4 regions of the Pseudacidovorax sp. 1753 genome follow, and region 2 is predicted to be linked to each of the others. Evidence: predicted binding sites of a transcription regulator. Region 2 holds the regulator's gene; each other region holds the start of a gene.
The links. Region 2 encodes FNR, which switches genes on or off when oxygen is low (the NO sensors DNR and NnrR bind a similar motif). Its sites were predicted from a motif close to TTGATNNNNATCAA; they were not measured.

Region 1 (4,207 bases), on a different contig from region 2:
GTCCGGCGCGCCGGACGCGGGGTTTCGGGAAAACCCTAGGACCTGGAAGCCAAGCCCGGCTTCGACGAGCTCAGCCCGAGCGGGCAGGGGTGAGTCGACGCGCCGCGACCCTGGCGGTCGCTCAATCCGCCGCGCCGCTCAGGCTGGGCGGCGGCGCATCGGCCACCTTGCGGGCGGCGTCCAGGTGGGCGCGGGCGCGCTCGGCCAGGGCGATCTCGCCGGGGGTCTGGGGTTTGTAGGCGTCCACGGGCAGCGGCCGGCCGTGCGAATCGACCGCCACGAAGACGATCAGGCATTCGGTGGTTCGGACCATCTTGCCGCCCTTCAAGTCGCCGCTGCGCACCTCGACCGAGATGTTCATGCTGGTGGTGCCGGTGTAGGCCATGCGGGCCTCCACCTCGACCAGGTCGCCGATCATGATCGGACGGTGGAAGCGGATGCTGCCGATGAACACGGTGACGCAGTAGTTGTGCGACCAGCCGGTGGCGCAGGCATAGCCGGCCTCGTCGATCCACTTCATGACGGTGCCGCCGTGGACCTTGCCGCCGAAGTTGACGGTGCTGGGTTCGGCCAGGAAGCGCAGGACGATGGAGGACATGGCGGCGAGTCTCGCAAGTGACAGTGGGGTGGGAGCGGCGGATTATCCGGGCGCCGCGCCGCCGCCGAACAGCTGCGCCATCGTCCGCCGCAGCCAGGCGTTGCCATCGTCGGCATGGAAGCGCGCATGCCAGTGCTGCTTGACCGCATAGGCCGGCAGCGCGAAGGGCGGCTCGATGATGCGCACCGGCTCCTGCGTGGCCAGGATCTGGCCCAGCACGCGCGGCACGATCACCACCAGTTCGGTCTGCGCCACGATGCGCGCCACGCCCAGGAAGCTGGACAGCCGCACCGCCACCTTGCGCTCGATGCCGGCGCGGGCGATGGTCTTGTCGACGATGGCATGGCCGGTGCCCGAGGAGGCGATCAGGGCGTGCGACTCGGCGGCGAAGCCCTTGCGCGTGAGCCGCGCGCCAATGCGCGGGTGGTCTTTCGCGACCAGGCAGACGAAGTTCTGGCGGAACAGCGTCTGGCCGTAGAAGCCGGCCTCCAGCTGCGGCATGAAGCCCACGGCCAGGTCGACCTCGCCATCCTCCAGCCGGCGCGCGCTGGCGGCCGAGACGATCTCGGTCTCCACCTGCACGCCCGGGGCCTCGCGGCCCAGGTGGTCCAGCAGGCGCGGCAGCAGCACCACCTCGCTGATGTCCGTGAGGCAGATGCGGAAGCGCCGCTGCGCCGTGGCCGGGTCGAAGGCCTCGCGGCTGGCGCGGGCCCGCTCGATCTGCGCCAGCGCCTCGCGCAGGGCGGGCTGGATCTTCTGCGCATGCGGCGTGGGCTGCATGCCCAGCGCCGTGCGCTCGAACAGGCGGTCGTCGAAATGCGCGCGCAGCTTGTTGAGCGCCGTGCTGGCCGCCGCCTGCGCCATGCCCAGGCGCTCGGCCGCCTTGGAGACGCTGGCGGTCTGCCAGACCTCGTCGAACACCCTGAGCCATTCCAGGTCCAGCTTGGACATGCGCGCACCCCACTATCGAAAAACGCGATGCCGAGTATCAGCCACAGTGCTTGAGGCAATAGTGGGGCCTGCGAACAATCCACGCCATTGACAGGCATCAATGCAGAACAGCCGGAGACAGGCATGGCATCACTCGCAGCATCCCCACGCGCATCCACTTCTTCCTCCCCCCTGCCGGTGCTGGTGGCCGGTGGCGGCATCGGCGGCATCGCCGCCGCGCTGGCCCTCGTGCGCCGTGGCTTCGACGTGATGGTGCTGGAGCAGGCCGCGCAGCTGGGCGAGATCGGTGCCGGCATCCAGCTGGGGCCCAATGCCTTCGCGGCCTTCGACGCGCTGGGCATTGGCGAGATCGCCCGCGCCCGCGCCGTCTACACCGACGAGATGGTGATGCACGACGCGCTGGACGAGACGCTGGTGGGCCGCATCCCCACCGGCGAGGCCTTCCGGCAGCGCTTCGGCAACCCCTATGCCGTGATCCACCGCGCCGACGTGCACGGCTCGCTGCTCGAAGGCGCCCATGCCACCGGCCGGGTGGAGATCGCCACCGCCACGCAGGTGCAGCGCATTGCGCAGGACGATGAGGGCGTGACCGTGGTCAGCAGCGATGGCCGCAGCTTCCGTGGCTGCGCGCTGATCGGCGCGGACGGCGTGAAGTCGGCGGTGCGGCGGCAATATGTGGGCGACGACGCGCGCGTGTCGGGCCACGTGGTCTACCGCGCCGTGGTGGACCGCGCCGACTTTCCGCCCGACCTGCAATGGAATGCCGCCAGCATCTGGGTGGGGCCCAACTGCCACCTGGTGCACTACCCGCTGCGCGGCGGCGAGCAGTACAACGTGGTCGTCACCTTCCACAGCCGCGAGCAGGAGGAGTGGAGCGTGCGCGAGGGCAGCCGCGAAGAGGTGCAGAGCTACTTCGAGGGCATCTGCGCCCGCGCCCGCCAGCTGATCGACCTGCCCAAGGACTGGAAGCGCTGGGCCACCGCGGACCGCGAGCCCATCGGGCAGTGGGTCTTCGGTCGGGCAGCGCTGCTGGGCGACGCCGCCCATCCCACGCTGCAGTACCTGGCCCAGGGCGCCTGCATGGCCATGGAAGACGCCGTGACGCTGGGCGAGGCCCTGCGCGTGCACGACAACCAGTGGGACAAGGCCTTGGCGCTCTACCAGCGCTCTCGCGTGGCGCGCACGGCCCGCGTGGTGCTGTCGGCGCGCGAGATGGGGCGCATCTTCCACGCCAAGGGTGTGGAGCGCCTGGTGCGCAACGACCTGTGGAAGGGCCGCACGCCGGAGCGCTTCTATGACGCGATGGAGTGGCTGTACGGATGGACCGAAGGCAACTGCTTGGCCACCGGCTGACACCCTGCCGCCCGCCTCGTTCGCATCACATTCATCGAAACATCACCCTGCCCGTTGGCGCTCAATCACCCCCAACCGTTCGCGCTGAGCCTGTCGAAGCGCCGACCCCGACCCATCCTGTCATCCCCTCACGCCATGACCGACTACCTCTGGACCCCACCCCCCGTCGCCTCCCTGCCCGTGCGTGGCGACAGCCGACGCCTGCCGGTGAACCGCCTCTTCTTCGTCGGCCGCAACTACCACGCCCATGCGGTGGAGATGGGCCGCCCCGTCGACAAGTCGGTGGAGCAGCCCTTCTACTTCACCAAGGCGCCTTCCACGCTGGTCGAATCCGGCGCCACCGTGGCCTACCCGCCCGGCACGCAGAACTTCCACTTCGAGATGGAGCTGGTGGTGGTCATCGGCGCCGCGGGCTTCCGCGTGGCACGCGAAGACGCCGGCCGCCTTGTCTACGGCTATGCCTGCGGCCTGGACATGACCCGCCGCGACCTGCAGCTGGTGGCCCGCGACAAGGGCCGGCCCTGGGACCTGGGCAAGGATGTGGAGCAGTCCTCCGTCTGCTCCGAGGTCGTGCCCATGGCCGGTACCGTGCTGTCGCAGGGCGAGATCGCGCTGCAGGTCAACGGCGAGACCAAGCAGAAGTCCGACCTCGACAAGCTGATCTGGAACATCCCCGAGCTGATCGAAGACCTGTCGAAGTACTACCACCTGCAGCCCGGCGACCTGATCTACACCGGCACGCCCGAAGGTGTGGGTCCGGTCCAGAGCGGCGACCGCATCACGGGCCACGTGCAGGGCGTGGGCGAGATCGCCCTGGCCATCGGCCCCGCGGCATGATGGCGGCCGGCGCGACTGCAGCATGCGCATGGCCCCCGCTCCTCTCCCCTTTGGGGAGAGGCTGGGTGAGGGGCCGCGGACCTCTCACGCGCTGCAGCTGCACCATCGCCGCGGGCCCTCACCCCCGCCCTCTCCCAGCGGGAGAGGGTGCCCCCACCAGGAGACGCTTCATATGGCTGCCGTGATCGACACCCTTCCCTCCCCCGTGCGGCTGCAGGCCGTGGCCGCGCCCGGCCAGCCCGAGCCCACGCCCGCCCTGAGCCAGCTCTACCACGGCTTCGAGGAAGAGCTGCTGGTGCCGCTGTGGACGCAGATCGGCAGCCTGATGCCGCCGCATCCGCGCAGCAAGGCGGCGCCGCACCTGTGGCGCTGGGAGCGGCTCAAGCAGCTCGCGGCCGAGGCCGGCCAGCTGGTGCCGGTGGGCCGCGGCGGCGAGCGCCGGGCCATCGCCCTGGCCAACCCGGCGCT
Region 2 (4,207 bases):
TTCCTGCAGACGCAGATGGGCTCCTGGGAGGTGTTCTGGGTCTTCTTCTATGCCTTCGCCACCTACGGCAACGCCGGCTTCATGCGCGAGCAGGTGTGCAAGTACATGTGCCCCTATGCGCGCTTCCAGAGCGCCATGTTCGACCGCGACACGCTGATCGTCACCTACGACCCTGGCCGCGGCGAGCCGCGGGCGCCGCGGGGTCGCAGCGTGGACTACAAGGCCCGCGGCCTGGGCGAGTGCATCGACTGCGACCTGTGCGTGCAGGTCTGCCCCACGGGCATCGACATCCGCCAGGGCCTGCAGTACGAATGCATCGGTTGCGGCCAGTGCGTGGACGCCTGCAACACCGTGATGGAGAAGATGAACTACCCGAAGGGCCTCATCCGCTACGACACGGTCAACGGCATGGCCGGCCACTGGAGCCGCGCGCAGCTGTGGCGCCGCGTGCTGCGGCCGCGCGTGCTCATCTACGCCTCGGTGCTCATGCTGCTGGTGGTGGGCATGCTGGTGAGCCTGGTGGCCCGCACGCCATTGAAGGTAGACGTGGTGCGCGACCGCGCCTCGCTGGCCCGCATCGCCGAAGGTGGCCGGCTGGAGAACGTCTACCGCCTGCAGATCATGAATGCCACCGAGCGGCCGCAGAAGTACCGGCTCGCGGCACAGGGGCTGGAGGGCATCGCCGTCTCGCCCGACACGCCGGTGGAGGTCGGTCCGGCCGAGGCCCGCTGGGTGGCCGTGCGGCTGAGCATTCCCTACGGCAGTGCCGCCCCCGGTTCGCACAGCGTGCGCATCGAGGTGGGCGAGGAGGGCGGCGGCGCCCATGTGGCCGAGAAGGCCGCCTTCCTGGTGCCGCGCTGACTGCCCGACGCATCGACTTCGCATCCATCACGACGAGGACCCCATGACGAACCCGACGACGCTTGCTTCCGCCTCCCTGGTCGAGCCCTCCAGCGGTCCCTGGTGGCGCCATCCGCTGATGTGGATGGTGGTGGGCGGTCCGGCGATGGTGGTGGTGGCCGGCTTTGCCACGCTGTGGCTGGCGGTGCACAGCCCCGATCCGGTGATCGAGGCGGACTACTACCGCCGGGGCATCGAGATCAACCGCACCCTGGAGGCCCAGCGTGCGCTGACGCCGGCGCAGCAGGCCCGCAACCACGTCACCACGCCCGCACGGAACCTGCCTCCCGCGCAGCCTTGACATGGCGCGTCGCTCACCGGCACGGCCTTCCGCGGCCAAACATGCCCCGCTGCGGCGGGGTCGTCGGCGCCCCGCAACCCAGAAGACGGAGACCTCCCGCATGCTGCGCCAGCCCCACTGCCTGATGGCCATCGCCTGGCCGGCCTTCCTGGCCGCCTGCCTGATGGAGTTCCTGGTCTTCGGCTTCGTCGATCCGGCGGAATTGCGCTGGTTCGGCCATGTGCTGGAGATGCCGCGGCAGGCCATCTACGCGCTGGGCTTTTTCGGCTTCTGGGTCGTGACCATGGTGTGCAGCGCGACCACGGCACTGCTGATGCGCACGCCGGCCCAGGTCAATGCGCAGCCGGGGCCGGGCGGGCCGGCCTGAAGATCCCAGCAATGAAAAAGGGACGCCGTGGCGTCCCTCTCGTCTGCCGATGCGGCGGTCGACTTGCGCGAGCCGGCCGCCGTTCGCGCCTCAGGCGCAGACCGTGGGGTTCACCATCCGCCGTAGCGCCTCCGCATCGAGGATGCGCACATGCCGCTGGTTCACCTCCACGATGCCGTCGTCGACGAACTTGGACAGGGTGCGGCTCACCGTCTCGAGCTTGAGGCCCAGGTAGCTGCCGATTTCCTCGCGGGTCATGCGCAGCACCAGCTCGGAGGCCGAGAAGCCGCGCGCATGCAGGCGCTGCACCAGGTTCAGCAGGAAGGCGGCCAGGCGCTCCTCGGCGCGCATGCTGCCCAGCAGCAGCATCACGCCGTGCTCGCGCACGATCTCGCGGCTCATGATCTGGTGCACATGGCGCTGCAGCGCCGACACCTCGCGCGACAGTTCCTCGATGCGGTCGAAGGGCATCACGCAGACCTCGGAATCCTCCAGCGCCACGGCGTCGCAGCTGTGGCGGTCGTTGACGATGCCGTCCAGGCCGATGATCTCGCCGGCCATCTGGAAGCCGGTGACCTGGTCGCGGCCGTCCTCCGAGGTGATGCGGGTCTTGAACACGCCGGTGCGGATGGCGTAGAGCGAGACGAACTGCTCGCCGTTGTGGAACAGCAGTTCCTTGCGGCGCACCTTGCGGCGCGTGGCGACCAGCGAATCCAGTCGCTGCAGTTCCTCCGGCGACAGGCCCACGGGCATGCACAACTCGCGCAGGTTGCAGTTGGAACAAGCGACTTTGATGGATTCTGGGGTCATGGTGTGTCCGACTCTGTAGGGTGGGGGACGGCCCGACGCCTCGCTCGTGGGGTCTGTGGCGTCCGAAAGCTCCCGTGTCAGTCATTCTCCGACAGCGATCAACTTTCTGTTTGATGTGGATCAAGCGCCGATCATGGCTTCGAACGCACATTAGAGGCAACAACCCTGGCGCTGCTGTGCCCTCCTGCTGCGATGAGTTCCCTGCCCATCCCGTCCTCCTGCGCGGCCGAGCCCGCGGTGCTGTCGACGTCGCTGCTGCGCCGTTTCGACGTGCCGGGCCCGCGCTACACCTCCTACCCGACCGCCGACCGCTTCGTGGAGGCCTTCGGCCCCGCTGAGTATGCCCAGGCCCTGGTCCAGCGCCGCGAAGCGGCCGGCGCCCGTGCGCTGCCGCTGTCGCTGTACGTGCACATCCCGTTCTGCGAGTCGCTCTGCTACTACTGCGCCTGCAACAAGATCATCACGCGCCACCACGAGCGCGCAGCCGAATACCTGCAGGACCTGTTGTGCGAGCTGCGGCTGCAGGTGGCCGAACTCGGCCGGGGCGAGCCGGTGAGCCAGCTGCACCTGGGTGGGGGCACGCCCACCTTCTTCAGCGACGAGGAGCTGTCCACCCTGATGACGGCGCTGCGCGAGTCCTTCGACTTCCTGCCCGGCGCCGAATGCTCCATCGAGGTCGACCCGCGCACGGTCGATGAGGCCCGGCTTGCGCACCTGGCGGCGCTGGGCTTCAACCGCCTGAGCTTCGGCATCCAGGACTTCGATGCGCAGGTGCAGAAGGCGGTGCACCGCATCCAGCCCGCGTCCGAGGTCTTCGCGCTGATGGCAGCGGCACGACGGCTGGGTTTCACCTCGATCAACGCTGACCTGATCTACGGTCTGCCGCGGCAGAACAGCACGTCCTTCGAGCGCACGCTGGCGCAGGTGGTGGAGCTGCGGCCCGACCGCATCGCCCTGTACGCCTACGCCCATCTGCCCGAGCGCTTCAAGCCGCAGCGCCGCATCCTGTCGCAGGAGCTGCCCGACGGCCCCACCAAGATCGACATGCTCTCGCGCGCCATCGGCGTGTTCGGCGAGGCGGGCTACGTCTACATCGGCATGGACCACTTCGCGGTGCCGGAGGACGCCCTGGCCGTGGCAAAGCGCCAGGGCCGGCTGCACCGCAACTTCCAGGGCTACAGCACCCAGCCCGACTGCGACATCATCGGCCTGGGCGTCTCGGCCATCGGCCGCGTCGGTGCCAGCTACAGCCAGAACGCCAAGACGCTGGAGGACTACCGCGACCGCCTGCAGCAGGGCCAACTGCCCGTGGTGCGCGGCCTGGCCCTGGGCCGCGACGACGTGGTGCGCCGCGCGGTCATCATGGCCATCATGTGCCAGGGCCGCATCGACTTCGAGGCCATGGGCGCCGCCAATCTGGTGGACTTCCGCCAGTACTTCGCGGCCGAGCTGCAGGCGTTGCAGCCCCTGGCGGAGCAGGGGCTGGTGCGCCTGGATGCGCGCGAACTCGAGGTCACGCCGGCCGGCTGGTACGTGGTGCGCGCCATCGCCATGGTGTTCGACCGCTACCTGCAGGCCGACCGGGCACGCACGCGCTTCTCGCGCATCATCTGACGCGGGTGATGGACGCCTCCGGTGCGCTCGCGGTGTCGGCCCTGTTGCTGGGCCTGACGGGCGCGCCCCACTGCGCCGTCATGTGCGGGCCGGCCTGCGCTGCGCTCGTGCCGCCGCGTCCCTTGCAGCGCGAGGCTGTGCCGCTGGTGCGCGTGGATGCCTCCGGGCCAGGCCTTGCTGCGGCGCATCGCCCGGCCGCGCCATCCGTGGCGTTT
Region 3 (4,207 bases), on a different contig from region 2:
CGCTGGCAGGGCCAGGGACGGGATCATGGGTGCGCAGCCGGCCGCGACGAGTGCGACGAGCAGCAGGGGGGCGATGGGGCGGGGCATGGTCATCCGAGCACGTGGTAGCCACCATCCACGTACAGCGTGCTGCCCGTGATGGCGCGTGCCGCATCGCTGACCAGGAAGGCGGCCAGGGCGCCCACTTCCGCGATGTCCACCAGCCGGCGCAGCGGGGCGCGCCGACGGGCGTCGTCGAGCAGGGCCTCGAAGTTGGGAATGCCCGACGCCGCCCGCGTGGCCAGCGGTCCCGGCGAGATGGCGTTGACGCGGATGCCCTTGGGCCCGAGTTCGGTGGCCAGGTAGCGCGTGCTGCTCTCCAGCGCGGCCTTGACCGGGCCCATCACGCCGTAGTCGGGAATCACCTCCTCGGCGCCCACATAGCTCATCGTGAGCAGGCTGCCGCCGCGGTGCATCAGCGGCTCGGCCAGATGGGCCATGCGCACGAAGGAATGGCAGGAGATGTCCATGGCCCGCGCGAAGCCCTCGCGCGAGCAGTCGGCCACGCGGCCGTGCAGGTCGCTCTTGGGCGCGAAGGCGATGGAATGCAGCACGAAGTCCAGCCGCCCCCACTGGCGGCCGATGGCGGCGAACACGGCTTCGAGCTGGCCGGGCTGCTCCACGTCCAGCGGCAGCGCGATGGAGGCGTGCACCTGCTGGGCCAGCGGCTCGACGAAGGGCTGGGCCTTGTCGTTGAACCAGGTCACGGCCAGCTCGGCCCCGGCGTCATGGAAGGCCTGCGCACAGCCCCAGGCGATGCTGTGCGCGTTGGCAATGCCCACCACCAGGCCCTTGCGGCCGTGAAGGGAGAAGAGATCGGCGTTCATGTCATCGCTCCAGGACGTAGTTGCCAGGGGCATCGGCCAGGCCCGTGCCCATGCGCGGCGGCTTGACGGGTGCGCCAGAGTGGGCGGCCAGCCATTGCTGCCAGGCCGGCCACCACGAGCCCGCATGCGTCGGCGCCGCGGCCAGCCACTCGTCGGGCGCCAGGTAGGGGCCATCGGCCGGCCGGGTGAGCAACCGGTGGCTGCGCCGGCTGTCGGGCGAGGGCGGGTTCACGATGCCGGCGTTGTGGCCGCCGGTGGTGAGGGCGAAGGTGATCTCCGCCGGGCAGAGGAAGTGCAGCTTGTGCACCGAGCGCCAGGGTGCCACATGGTCGGTGACGGTGCCCACCATGAAGGTGGGCAGGCGCAGGCTGCCCAGGCTGACCGGCCGGCCGCCCACCGGAAAGCGCCCCTCGCTCAGGTCGTCGTCCAGGAAGAGCCGGCGCAGGTATTCGGAATGCATGCGCGCGGGCATGCGGGTGGCGTCGGCATTCCAGGCCATCAGCGCATTCATCGGCGCACGGTGGCCCAGCAGGTAGTCGCCCACCATGCGCGACCACAGCATGTCGTAGCTGCGCAGCATGCTGAAGGCGCCGGCCATCTGCTGGGCGGTAAGGTAGCCCTTCTGCCGCATCTGCGCCTCCAGCAGGCTGAGCTGGCTCTCGTCGATGAACAGGCCCAGTTCGCCGGGCTCGGAGAAGTCGGTCTGCGCCGCGAAGTAGGTGGTGCTGGCCAGCCGGTCGTCGCCATCGCGCGCCATGGCCGCCGCGCCGATGGCCAGCAGCGTGCCACCCAGGCAGTAGCCGGCGGCATGCACCTTGCGGCGCGGGCACAGGGCCTGCACCGCGTCGAGCGCTGCATGCAGGCCGAGCTGCAGGTAGTCGTCCATGCCCCGGTCGCGCTCGGCCTCGCCGGGGTTCTTCCAGGAGATGCAGAACACGGTGTGGCCCTGCGACACCAGGTAGCGCACCAGCGATTCCTCGGGCGTGAGGTCGAGGATGTAGTACTTCATGATCCACGCCGGCACCAGCAGCACCGGTTCCGGGTGCACGGTGGGCGTGGCGGGTGCGTACTGGATCAGCTCGATCAGCGCATTGCGCAGCACCACCTTGCCGGGCGTGATGGCCACCTCGTGCCCGACGCGGAACTGCTCGGTGCCGGCCGGGGCAGCGCCGGACGCTTGTCGGCCCGCGTCTTCCATCCAGTTGTGCAGGCCGCGCAGCAGGTTGGCACCGCCTTCGCGCAGCGTGGCCTCGATCACCTCGGGATTGGCCCAGGGCAGGTTGCCGGGCGAGAGCAGGTCCAGCCACTGGCGGGCGCTGAAGGCGACCAGGTCCTCGTGGTGCCGCTCCACGCCGAGCACGCCGTGCGTGGCCGCGTCCCACCATTGCTGGCTGGCCAGGAAGGCCTGCTGCCAGGCCTTGAAGGGCGCGTGCTGCCAGGCCGGCGCGCGAAAGCGCCGGTCGGGCGCGGCGAAGGCGTCGGGTGTGGCCGGCGCCCATTCCCGGGTCAGGGCCTGGGCCTGCTGCACCGCCAACTGGCCCAGCGCCAGTTGCTTGCCCGGGGAGGCCGCCAGGTGCGCGGCCCAGTCGAAGGCGGCCAGCACCCCGGCCATGGGCGACAGCGCACCGGTCAGGCGGGCCACGGTGGCGCGCGCCTGCATGTCGAGGGCGGCGGCCTGGGCATCGGCGGCCGGCACGGGGATTGGAGAAGGGGCGGGCATGGCGGCAGGGCGTGAAGGTGCCCGGCGGGACGGGCGGGAAGCGGTGCGGCGCCGGGGGGCGCCGCCTGGAAAAAACTGTAGGAGCCGGCCGGTCTGCGCCCATTGATCCATGTCAACGGACCGATGTCTAACGACTCATGAGTCGTTAGCGGCGCGAGCCATCCATAATCGCCGCCCGGCGCTGCCGCCACGCCTCTGTCACTTGCCACACCCATGACCGCATCGACCGCCGATCTTCCGCCTCCGACCTTCGCCGAGGGCCTGCCCGGCGGCAGGCCGTCGCGCCAGCGCCTGTCGCCGCCGCTGCGCATGGCGCAGATCCTCGACGCGGCGCTGTCGGTGTTCCACGAAAAGGGCTTCGCGGCCTCGCGCATCGACGACATCGCGCTGCGGGCGGGCCTGTCCAAGGGCGGCGTCTATGCGCACTTCGACAGCAAGGAAGAGATCTTCGAAGCACTGATCGACCGCTCGCTCACCATGCCGGCCGGCCTGGACGAGGCGGCACTCGCGCCGGGGCAGATGGTCACCGTCGACCTGCTGGTGGAGCGCGTGATCGACCCGGTGTACCGCCTCCTAGCGCGGCCCGAGACGGCCATGACGCTGCGCCTGGTGGTGGCCGATGGCCGCCAGGTGCAGGCGCTGGTGGAGCGCTGGCAGCGCGCCGTGCTCGACCCCTTCGCCTCCGCCGTCGAGCGCCTGGTGCGCCGCGCCGTGCGCCAGGGCAGCCTGGGTCAGGGCGTGCTTACGGCCTCGCCCTGGCTGCTGATGGCGCCCATCGCGCAGGTCGTGCTGTGGCAGCTGATGCACGGACAGGGCGGGGGCGCACCCGTCACGCTGGAGCAGCAGCGGCGCAGCCACATCGCCCTTCTGCGTGAGGCGCTGTCGCCATGAGGCGACTGTTGATCGGCATGGGCCGGGGCCTGCTCGTGCTGGTGTTGCTGGGCACGGGCCTGTGGGCGGCGCTGGCGCTGTACTACCGGCTGCCGCTGCCCGAAGGCGGGCGCATCGCGGCCGCGGCGGCCTGGGGCCTGGCCGCGCTCGGGGTCATCGGGCGGCCGTGGCGGCCCTTCCATGGCCGTGCGCTGGCCGCCTATGTCCTCGCCTTCGCGCTGCTGCTGGTGTGGTGGGGCCGCATCGCGCCTTCGGACACGCGCGACTGGGCCGACGATGTGGCCCGGCACATCGAGCCCTCGGTGGCCGGCTCCATCGTCACCTTGCGCAACGTGCGCAACTTCGAGTGGCGCAGCGACGACGACTACACCGTGCGCTGGGAGACGCGGCAGTACGACCTCGACCGCCTGCGAAGCGTGGACATGGCCCTGTCGTACTGGATGGGTCCGGCCATCGCGCACACGCTGGTCTCCTTCGGCTTCGACGACGGGCAGGGCGGCACGCGCTACCTCGTGTACTCGGTCGAGATCCGCAAGGAGCGCGGCGAATCCTTCTCGGCCGTGGCCGGCTTCTTCAAGCAGTTCGAACTGGCCCTGGTGGCCGCCGACGAGCGGGACGTGCTGCGCGTGCGCACCAATGTGCGCGGCGAGGATGTCTACCTCTATCGCGTCGCCATGCCGCCCGAGGCCATGCGCTCGCTCTTCCTGGCGTACCTGGACCAGTCGATCAC
Region 4 (4,207 bases), on a different contig from region 2:
GCCCGAAGCCGGACTGCTTGGGCGTGAGCCACTTGAGCGCCTCTTCCGGCAACTCGTCGAAGAAGCGGCTGCGCAGGTTGTAGCGGGTCTGGCCGTGCAGCAGCCGGGTCTGCGAATGGCTGAGGTACAGCCGGCGCCGCGCGCGCGTGATGGCCACGTACATCAGGCGACGCTCCTCTTCCAGGCCCTCGAAATCGCTCAGCGAGTTCTCGTGCGGGAACAGGCCCTCTTCCATGCCGGTGATGAACACGCAGTCGAATTCCAGGCCCTTGGCCGCATGCACCGTCATCAACTGCACGGCGTCCTGGCCGGCCTGGGCCTGGTTGTCACCCGACTCCAGCGCGGCGTGCGTGAGGAAGGCGGCCAGCGGGCTCAGCGTCTCGCCCGTGTCGGCGTCGGGCGCCAGCGGATCGTCCAGGACCGGCAGGTTGGGGTCCAGGCCCTGGCTGACGACGCTCTGGCGCAGTTCGTCGACCGGCAGGGCCACGGCATCGCGGCCGAAACCCTCCTGCGTGACGAAGGCCTCGGCGGCATTGACCAGTTCCTCCAGGTTCTCCAGCCGGTCCTCGCCCTCACGGTCGGCCTTGTAGTGCTCGACCAGGCCGCTGGCATCCAGCACCACCTCGACGATCTCCTTGAGCGACAGGCCCTGCGTCTGCTCGCGCATGACGTCGACCTTGGCCACGAAGGCGCCCAGGTTGGCGCCCGCCTTGCCCGGCAGGCCTTCCACGCCCTTGGCCAGCGACACGCCGCGGCTGCGCGCCGCGTCCTGCAATTGCTCGATGCTGCGCGCGCCGATGCCGCGGGGCGGAAAGTTCACGACCCGCAGAAAGCTCGTGTCATCGTCCGCGTTCTCCAGCAGGCGCAGGTAGGCCAGCACATGCTTGATCTCCGCCCGCTCGAAGAAGCGCAGGCCGCCGTACACGCGGTAGGGCATCCCTGCGTTGAACAGCGCCGTCTCGATCACCCGGCTCTGCGCATTGCTGCGGTAGAGCACGGCGATCTCCTTGCGTTCGACATCGTCGCGCACCAGCTGGCGCATCTCCTCGACCATCCACTGGGCCTCGGCGAAGTCGCTGGATGCCTCGTAGACGCGCACGGGCTCGCCGGGGCCCTGGTCGGTGCGCAGGTTCTTGCCCAGGCGCTTCTTGTTGTGGCTGATGAGGGCGTTGGCCGAGTCCAGGATGTTGCTGAAGCTGCGGTAGTTGCGCTCCAGCTTGATCTGGTGCTGCACGTCGAACTCGCGCACGAAGTCGCTCATGTTGCCCACGCGCGCGCCGCGGAAGGCATAGATGCTCTGGTCGTCGTCGCCCACGGCCAGCACGCTGTTGCCGCCCGAGGTGAAGTGGCCCAGCGCATCGGTGTGGCCGGCCAGCATCTTGATCCAGGCGTACTGCAGGCGGTTGGTGTCCTGGAACTCGTCGATCAGGATGTGGCGAAAGCGCCGCTGGTAGTGCTCGCGGACGGCATCGTTGTCGCGCAGCAGCTCGTAGCTGCGCAGCATCAGCTCGCCGAAGTCGACCACACCTTCGCGCTGGCACTGCTCTTCGTACAGCGCATACAGCTCGATCTTCTTGCGGTCGTCCTCGCCGCGGGCCTGCATGTCGCCGGGGCGCAGGCCGTCTTCCTTGGCACCGGCGATGAACCACTGCGTCTGCTTGGCCGGAAAGCGTTCGTCGTCGACGTTGAACTGCTTCATCAGCCGCTTGATGGCCGAGAGCTGGTCCTGCGTATCCAGGATCTGGAAGCTCTGCGGCAGGTTGGCCAGCTTCCAGTGCGCACGCAGGAAGCGGTTGCACAGGCCGTGGAAGGTGCCGATCCACATGCCGCGCACATTGACGGGCAGCAGCGCCGTCAGGCGCGTCATCATCTCCTTAGCGGCCTTGTTGGTGAAGGTGACGGCCAGCACGCCGCCGGGCGAGACCTGGCCGGTGGAGATCAGCCAGGCGATGCGCGTGGTGAGCACGCGCGTCTTGCCGGAGCCTGCGCCCGCCAGGATGAGCGAATGCCCCTCGGGCACCGTGACGGCCGCGCGCTGCTCGTCGTTGAGGTTGGCAAGAAGGGGGGAGTCGGCCGCCGTCGGCTCGGCGTGGGGGCCAGGAAAGGACATCCCCCGATTGTAGGAAGCGGGGCCTGCGCCGGCCCCGCGCAGGGCTGCTTACTTGGCCAGCGCGAAGCTGCCCTTCATGACGCCGGAATGACCCGGGAAGGAGCAGAAGAAGGTGTAGCTCTCACCCACCTTGAGCTTGCTCACGTCCACGGCCACCGAGTCGCTCTCGCCACCGCCCACGACCTTGGTGTGGGCGATCACGCGGGCGTCGCCGGGCTTGACGTACTGCTTGTCCAGGCCGGCCGCGATGCCGTCGTTGGCCACGGCCTGCACGTCGGCGGTCTTGGCCAGCACCCAGTTGTGGCCCATTGCGGCCTTGGGCATCTTGCCGGCATGCTTGAGTTGCACGGTGAAGCTCTTGCAGGCCTTGGGCACTTCGATGCTGCTCTTGTTGAATTGCATGGCGTCGTTGCCTTCGATCTGCACACTGCAATCGGCGGCATAAAGGGGCGTGGAGACAGCGGCCAGCAGGGCTGCGGCAACGATGAAGCGGGACGACATGGAGAGTCTTTCGGGATGCGGTTGAAGTCGGGATGCGGCCGCGCCTTCGCGAACCGCAGAGGCATTGTGCGAAGCGCACCACAGCATCCGCATGACATGGATCAAGCAACCGGCAGTGGCCTTCGCATGGCCCCGCCGGCTTGCGCCGCGTCAACACCGGCCCCGAATCCCTTGCAGACACTGACCTGGCATTCACAACCAGAGCACAGCGTATGTCCAGACTGTTCGCCCTCCGGGGCACCACCCTCCTCCTTGCCGCGCTGCTGAGCGGCGGCGCCTTTGCCCAGAGCACCCCGACGCCCGAAGGCAACTGGCTCGTGCGTGCACGTGCCGTGCGGCTCGACCCGGCCAACAAGTCCAGCGCCATCCCCTCGCTGCTCGTGCCGGCCGACGCCATCCACGTCAACGACAAGACCATCCCCGAGCTGGACGTGACCTACTTCTTCACGCCCAACATCGCCGCCGAGCTGGTGCTCACCGTGCCGCAGAAGCAGCGCGTGACCGTCCAGCAGAGCGCCCTGGGCGGCCCCGTGGACATCGGCAGCTTCAAGCACCTGCCGCCCACGCTGATGCTGCAGTACCACTTCCTGCCCGAGGGCACCTTCCGCCCCTACGCGGGCGTGGGCCTCAACTACACCCGCATCAGCTCGGTGAACCTGGCCGTGCCGACCGTGGGCAGCCTGTCGCTCGACAAGAGCAGCGTCGGCCTGGCGCTGGGTGCGGGCGTGGACATCAAGATCGCGCCGCAGTGGTTCCTGAACTTCGACGTGAAGAAGGTGAAGATCGACTCCGACGTCCGTCTGGGCTGGCAGACCGTCTCGAAGGTCAAGATCGACCCCTGGCTGGTGGGCGTGGGCATCGGCTACCGCTTCTGAACCCGCCCCGCCGCAACGCCTCACAACCTTGCCTCTATAGAGGCTATACGCAAACCCATAGGCCGCCCTTTGCGGGGCGCGCCTACACTCAATCACCGGGCCCAAGTTTCTTGCGCCCGGTTTTTTTGTGCCCTGCTTTTCCTGCAATGGCGGCACAGGAGGACCGGCCAGGCCAAGCGCTCATCTTTTCGTTCACCCACGATTCCCGGAGCCTGGACTGCCATGCAAATCTTCGACTACGACAACGTTCTGCTCTTGCCGCGCAAGTGCCGCGTGGAGAGCCGCGCGGAATGCGACACCACCGTGCAACTCGGCAGCCGCCGCTTCCAGCTGCCGGTGGTGCCCGCCAACATGAAGACGGTCATCGACGAGGCACGCTGCCTGTGGCTCGCACAGAACGGCTACTTCTACGTGATGCACCGCTTCGACCTCGACAACCTGGCCTTCACGCGCCGGATGAAGTTGCAGGGTGCCTTCGCCTCGATCTCGCTGGGCGTCAAGGACGCCGACTACCGCACCGTGGACGCCATGGCCGCCGAGGGCCTGGTGCCCGACTACGTGACCATCGATATCGCCCACGGTCATGCCGACAGCGTGCAGCGCATGATCGGCCACCTCAAGCAGAAGCTGCCGCAGACCTTCGTGATCGCCGGCAACGTCGGCACACCCGAGGCCGTGATCGACCTGGAGAACTGGGGCGCCGACGCCACCAAGGTGGGCA

Region 1: the regulator FNR is predicted to act here: its motif matches at 1,637-1,650, upstream of ABIC63_RS17310 (3-hydroxybenzoate 6-monooxygenase).
Region 3: the regulator FNR is predicted to act here: its motif matches at 2,689-2,702, upstream of ABIC63_RS28490 (PHA/PHB synthase family protein).
Region 4: the regulator FNR is predicted to act here: its motif matches at 2,703-2,716, upstream of azu (azurin).

What each region holds. Positions count from the first base shown of each region.
Region 1 is NZ_JBEPKY010000013.1:68,399-72,605, reverse strand. Features, by position in the region: gene ABIC63_RS17320 (acyl-CoA thioesterase) at 122-598, opposite strand; gene ABIC63_RS17315 (LysR family transcriptional regulator) at 641-1,549, opposite strand; gene ABIC63_RS17310 (3-hydroxybenzoate 6-monooxygenase) at 1,673-2,902, shown strand; gene ABIC63_RS17305 (fumarylacetoacetate hydrolase family protein) at 3,038-3,739, shown strand; gene ABIC63_RS17300 (cupin domain-containing protein) at 3,912-4,207, shown strand, end outside.
Region 2 is NZ_JBEPKY010000003.1:62,564-66,770, forward strand. Features, by position in the region: gene ccoG (cytochrome c oxidase accessory protein CcoG) at 1-861, shown strand, start outside; gene ABIC63_RS04570 (FixH family protein) at 905-1,201, shown strand; gene ABIC63_RS04575 (hypothetical protein) at 1,302-1,568, shown strand; gene fnr (fumarate/nitrate reduction transcriptional regulator Fnr) at 1,659-2,378, opposite strand; gene hemN (oxygen-independent coproporphyrinogen III oxidase) at 2,571-3,992, shown strand; gene ABIC63_RS04590 (sulfite exporter TauE/SafE family protein) at 4,001-4,207, shown strand, end outside.
Region 3 is NZ_JBEPKY010000034.1:33,425-37,631, reverse strand. Features, by position in the region: gene ABIC63_RS28500 (efflux transporter outer membrane subunit) at 1-93, opposite strand, end outside; gene fabI (enoyl-ACP reductase FabI) at 90-866, opposite strand; gene ABIC63_RS28490 (PHA/PHB synthase family protein) at 868-2,586, opposite strand; gene ABIC63_RS28485 (TetR/AcrR family transcriptional regulator) at 2,800-3,477, shown strand; gene ABIC63_RS28480 (Lnb N-terminal periplasmic domain-containing protein) at 3,474-4,207, shown strand, end outside.
Region 4 is NZ_JBEPKY010000015.1:21,747-25,953, reverse strand. Features, by position in the region: gene ABIC63_RS19020 (UvrD-helicase domain-containing protein) at 1-2,110, opposite strand, end outside; gene azu (azurin) at 2,159-2,611, opposite strand; gene ABIC63_RS19010 (OmpW/AlkL family protein) at 2,824-3,486, shown strand; gene ABIC63_RS19005 (GMP reductase) at 3,709-4,207, shown strand, end outside.